2 regions of the Pseudoalteromonas sp. PAST1 genome follow, and region 1 is predicted to be linked to the other one. Evidence: predicted binding sites of a transcription regulator. Region 1 holds the regulator's gene; the other holds the start of a gene.
The links. The regulator MetJ, encoded in region 1, represses methionine synthesis genes. The targets are predictions, from matches to a motif close to TAGACGTCTAGACGTCTA.
Positions count from the first base shown of each region.

Region 1 (3,206 bases):
TCCGCAATAATACTTAATCATTTTGAGGGATTAAACCTGTCGCTACCTGCGTTAAAAATTTCTGATTTAGAACACAACTAAATAACGAAATTTTTGCCTTGCTATCAACAAGGTTTCATTGCCTCAAAATAGACTACTTAATTAAGCGTATTGGTATCTAAAAGTTATTAGAAATAATAAATTTAAATAACTTTGTTAGCAAATGCTGTGAACTTCGTTGAAATGGCTGTTTTGGGCTAATTTCGGCTAATTGCAGTGTACGTGCGTATAAAATACAACAACACGTGCTTAAAAGGTCATAAATAGATGAATCTTTATGTCTGATTAATCGCAACTATGCACAGAAATTGTTGGGAAATCCTTTAAAATTAAGCGATATAGCATATAACAGGATAGACCTGATAATACTTGGAATTTTTATACATTACAGGTATCGTACTGATGCAAGCTCTCTCACTTTTTAACTTTTTGCAGGATACTATCGCGTTATGTCAGATTTTCGTGAACAAGCATTACATTACCACGCTCACCCCGTTCCAGGTAAAATTAGTGTTGAACTAACCAAGCCAGCCGAAACGGTTAACGATCTCGCTTTAGCTTATAGCCCAGGTGTGGCTGAACCAGTCCGTGAAATTGCTGCTGATCCAGCAAACGCCTATAAATACACAGGCAAAGGCAACATGGTTGCAGTTATTTCAAACGGTACCGCAATTTTAGGTTTAGGTAACTTAGGTCCGCTTGCATCAAAACCTGTAATGGAAGGTAAAGCCTTACTATTCAAACGTTTTGCTGGCCTTGACTCAATTGATATTGAAGTTAAACACCGCACAACAGAAGATTTCATTAATACGGTTGCTAACATCGCTGATACGTTTGGTGGTATCAACCTAGAAGATATTAAAGCGCCTGAGTGTTTTGAAATCGAAAAAGCACTTATCGAGCGCTGTGATATTCCCGTTTTCCACGATGACCAACATGGTACCGCTATTGTTACAGCTGCTGGTATGCTTAATGCCCTTGAAGTGCAAGGCAAAGATATCGAAGATGCTATCATCGTATGCTTAGGTGCTGGTGCTGCTGCTGTTGCTTGTATGGAGCTTTTAATTAAGTGTGGTGCACTGCGTGAACACATTTATATGCTTGACCGTAAAGGTGTGATCCATACACGTCGTGATGACTTAAACGAGTATAAGCAATTATTTGCTAACAACACCGATAAGCGTACATTACAAGATGTTATTGCTGATGCTGATGTATTCGTTGGTGTATCAGGTCCTAACCTGTTAACTGCAGATGATCTTAAGCTGATGGCAGACAAGCCAGTTGTGTTTGCATGTTCAAACCCAGATCCTGAGATTGCTCCAGAAGTTGCACATAGCGCGCGTAACGATTTAATTATGGCAACGGGTCGTTCAGATTTCCCTAACCAAGTAAATAACGTGCTTTGTTTCCCATTCATTTTCCGTGGCGCGTTAGATGTTCGTGCAACGGCAATTAATGATGAAATGAAAATTGCTGCAGTTCATGCTATTCGTGGCATCGCGAAAGAGCCTGTACCAAGTGAAGTATTAAAAGCGGCTGGCGTTGAGTCACTTGAGTTTGGTGCCGAGTACATCATTCCTAAGCCTATGGATCCGCGTTTATTACCACGTATTGCACGTGCTGTTGCTGAAGCGGCTGTAGAGTCGGGTGTGGCGCAAATCGATATGCCAGAAGATTACATGCGTTAAACTTAATTAGCCTTAGGTATAACGCTCAATAAAAAACTCAGCCTAGGCTGAGTTTTTTTATATCTGCGATTATCGGCGGTGATCCGATGGCCGAAATACTTATTCTGAATCAAGCACTGGGATATCTAATCCCATTTCTTGCATAATTCTTTTAACTTCTTCAGGTACCTTTTCAGGGTTGTCTTTACGTAGGTCGTCATCATTTGGTAATGGTTGACCTGTAAAAGCATGTAAGAAAGCTTCACACAATAACTCACTGTTCGTCGCATGACGCAGGTTATTGATCTGGCGGCGTGTACGCTCGTCAGTTAATACTTTTAATACGTTAAGTGGGATTGATACGGTAATCTTTTTTACTTGTTCTGATTTTTTACCGTGTTCTGCATATGGGTGAATGTATTCACCGTTCCATTTAGCCATAAGTTGTTTCGTTGCCTCGGTTGTCAGTGATTTACGCCTTATTCACAGCGCAAGATGCGGAAATTCTATCTCTTTAAAAAAGATAGTCAAATACTAGTTATTTGGCCATCTAGTGGTGTAAATGTATAAACTTCTATGTGTAAGCGATAAATGCTTTGACTTCTCATATTTGATCATCTAACCTTTTAGACGTCTAAACATCCAATTAAAGAATAGGTGATGAAATGAGCGAAAAAAATAAAGCGACGATTGCTGTTCGTCACGGCATTGAAGCCGATAAACATCATGGTGCGGTTGTGCCTCCTTTATACTTATCAACCACCTATTCGTTTGCTGATTTTGATACTAAGCGCCAGTATGACTATGGTCGCAGCGGTAATCCAAATCGCGATATCTTAGCTGAAACCTTAGCTGAGCTTGAAGGTGGTGCTAAAGGTATTATCACTGCAACAGGTATGTCTGCTGTGCATTTAGCCACTCAGCTGTTAAACAGTGACGACACGTTAGTGATCCCACATGACTGTTATGGCGGTAGTTATCGTTTATTCACCTCGCTTGAAAAGCGTGGCCTGTTAAAACTAAAAGTTTTGGATTTAACTAAATCTGAAAATCTCCAAGAAATTTTAGCGATTAAACCTAAGTTGATTTGGATTGAAACGCCAAGTAACCCAATCTTGCGTTTAACAGATATTAAAGCAATCACTAGTATTGCTAAGCAGTGTGGTGCTTTGGTTGCGGCTGATAACACCTTCTTATCACCTGCATTACAAAACCCAATTGAGTTTGGTGTTGATATTGTTGTGCACTCAACCACTAAATACATCAATGGTCACTCTGATGTAGTGGGCGGTGCAGTGATTGCTGCAACGCAAGAGCTAGGCGACGAGCTTGCTTGGTGGGCGAATAATATCGGTATTATTGGTGCACCATTTGACAGCTACTTAACGCTTCGTGGTTTACGTACTTTAAATGTACGCCTAAAGCAGCACCAAGAGAATGCTTTTGCCATTGCTGAGTATTTAGAAAGCTCTCCTTATGTAAGCCAAGTCTATTACC
Region 1 is NZ_JAKGBH010000058.1:19,733-22,938, forward strand. Features, by position in the region: gene L1272_RS19875 (malic enzyme-like NAD(P)-binding protein) at 489-1,730, shown strand; gene metJ (met regulon transcriptional regulator MetJ) at 1,830-2,150, opposite strand; gene metB (cystathionine gamma-synthase) at 2,375-3,206, shown strand, end outside.

Region 2 (3,206 bases), on a different contig from region 1:
TATAAAGGTTAGCTATAAAAAGCACGAAACTGGCATTATAGAAATTAATGCTTCTGTGCTGGTAAAAAATGCTAAGGCCAGTGACTTTATGGCGCTGTTAAGTGATACCGACAACGCGCCCAATTGGCTCGAAAATGTTAAAAGCGTGACTTTAATGGAGCGCTTAAGCCCCTCAGAAACCCTTGTTTACACTCACTTTAATTCGCCTTGGCCGGTGTTAGATCGCGATTTGGTGAGTTACTCTTGTTATCATGCCTTAGGTGAACATAAAACAGAGCTAAAAATTATCAGTCAGCCATACGCTAAAGCAGAAGTCTCTGGGGTTGTGCGTATTAAAGAGCTCAGGGCTTATTGGCGTTTAGAAGAGCAGCAAAGTAATTTATTGGTAAGCCATCAGGCCTATGCTGATCCGGGTGGCTCAATCCCGCATTGGTTGAGCAATAAGGTATCGCTAAAGAGCGTTTATAAAACGCTACAAGCACTGACAGAGCAATTAACCAATAATCAGTTCTCGCGAGATAACTTAATAAGTCAGTTAGGTTCGTGTTCATAAAAAAAGCGCCAAAAGGCGCTTTTTTCATTTTATCTAACCTATTACAGGCCAGCAGCTGCGCGAAGTGCGTCTGCTTTGTCTGTACGCTCCCAAGGGAACTCATCACGACCGAAGTGACCATAAGCCGCAGTCGGTTGATAGATAGGACGCTCAAGATCAAGCATTTGGATTAAGCCGTAAGGACGTAGGTCGAAGTGCTCACGTACTAATTCGATTAGACGCGCTTCTTCTAATTTACCTGTACCAAATGTCTCGATGCTGATAGATGTTGGCTCTGCAACACCGATAGCGTAAGAAACTTGTAGCTCACATTTGTCAGCAAGGCCTGCAGCAACCACGTTTTTAGCAACGTAACGAGCAGCATATGCAGCTGAACGGTCAACTTTTGATGGATCTTTACCTGAGAAAGCACCACCACCGTGACGAGCCATACCACCGTATGTATCAACGATGATTTTACGACCTGTAAGACCACAGTCACCCATTGGGCCACCGATTACGAAACGGCCAGTTGGGTTGATGAAGAACTTAGTTGCGCTAGAGATAAGCTCAGCTGGAAGAACTGGCTTAATGATCGTTTCCATTACCGCTTCAACTAAGTCGTTTTGTGAGATTGAATCACAGTGTTGAGTTGAAAGAACAACTGCATCAATACCAACAGGCTTGCCATTTTCGTATGCAAACGTTACTTGAGATTTTGCATCTGGGCGTAACCAGTTAAGCTCACCGCTTTTACGAACTTCAGCTTGGCGCTGAACTAGACGATGTGAATAAGTGATTGGTGCAGGCATTAAAACGTCAGTTTCATTACATGCGTAACCGAACATTAGACCTTGGTCACCAGCACCTTGCTCTTCAGGTCGAGCACGGTCAACACCTTGGTTGATGTCTGGAGATTGTTTACCGATAGTGTTTAGGATTGCACAAGAGTCAGCATCGAAACCCATGTCTGAGTGCGTGTAACCGATTTCACGTACTGTTTTACGTGTGATTTCTTCGATATCAACCCAAGCGCTAGTTGTGATTTCACCACCAACCATCACCATGCCAGTTTTAACGTAAGTCTCACATGCAACACGGGCATGAGAATCTTGCTCTAAGATAGCATCTAGAACCGCGTCAGAGATTTGGTCCGCGATTTTATCCGGATGACCTTCAGAAACAGATTCAGAAGTAAATAAATGTTTTGCCATTGTATTTCTGCTCACAAATATTGCGCTTCACAAACGTCGGTAATAGCGCTAAAAAATTAAGGGGCGTATTTTATCTAAAACAAATATGTTTGCATAGTAATTTTACGCCTAGACGTCCATTTAAAATTAGTAATAACGTATTGTTCTTAACAAACGCCCATAAATGGTGCATTTAATGCGGATTTTTAATTGCACTGTACCCTTACAATAAGTAAGAATGGGGCTTCATAAACAACCAGCGCAAATACATAAAGGTAGGAGAATTCATGCCATCACGCAAAGAACTTGCAAATGCTATTCGCGTCTTATCAATGGACGCAGTACAACAGGCCAAATCTGGTCACCCTGGCGCACCTATGGGCATGGCAGATATCGCAGAAGTACTATGGCGCGATTATCTAAAGCACAATCCAACGAATCCAGAGTGGGCAGACCGAGATCGATTTATTCTTTCGAATGGCCACGGTTCAATGCTGATCTATTCTCTACTGCACTTAAGTGGCTATGACTTACCACTAGAGGAAATTAAAAACTTCCGTCAAATGCACTCAAAAACACCGGGTCACCCAGAGTATGGATATGCACCAGGTATTGAGACTACTACGGGTCCATTAGGTCAAGGGATCACAAATGCAGTGGGCATGGCAATTGCCGAAAAAGCGCTAGCTGCACAGTTTAACCGTGAAGGCCACGATATTGTTGATCACTTCACGTATGCATTCATGGGTGATGGCTGTTTAATGGAAGGTATTTCACACGAAGCCTGTTCATTAGCCGGTACATTAGGCCTAGGTAAACTAGTTGCGTTTTGGGATGACAACGGCATCTCAATTGATGGTGAAGTAGAAGGTTGGTTCAGCGATGACACACCAGCGCGCTTCAAAGCATACGGCTGGCACGTAGTTAGCGATGTTGATGGTCATAACCCTGATGCAATTCGCGCCGCTATCGAAGAAGCGCGTAGCATTACTGATAAGCCATCATTAATCTGTTGTAAAACAGTGATTGGTTATGGTTCACCTAATAAATCAGGTAGCCATGATTGTCACGGTGCACCACTAGGTGAAGACGAAATTAAAGCATCTCGTGAGTTCCTTGGTTGGACTGGCGATGCATTCGAAATCCCAGCTGATATCTATAGCGAGTGGGATGGCAAAGAAAAAGGTAAGCAACTAGAAGCAAGCTGGGACGAAAAATTTGCAGCTTATGAAAGTGCATACCCTGAACTTGCTGCTGAGTTTAAGCGCCGTACAAACGGTGAGCTACCGGCAGATTGGGCTGAAAAGTCACAAGCTTACATCGAAGAGCTACAAGCAAATCCTGCAAACCCTGCAACACGTAAAGCATCACAAAATGCATTAAACGCGTTTGGTCCGTTACTACCAGAATTCATGGGTGGCTCTGCTGACCTTGCTGGTTCTAACTTAACACTTTGGGATGGCTCAAAAGGCCTAGAAGCT
Region 2 is NZ_JAKGBH010000002.1:183,602-186,807, forward strand. Features, by position in the region: gene L1272_RS01745 (START domain-containing protein) at 1-553, shown strand, start outside; gene metK (methionine adenosyltransferase) at 595-1,746, opposite strand; gene tkt (transketolase) at 2,013-3,206, shown strand, end outside.
Region 2: metK (methionine adenosyltransferase) is a predicted target of MetJ. The motif match lies at 1,848-1,865, and genes of this name have one in related genera.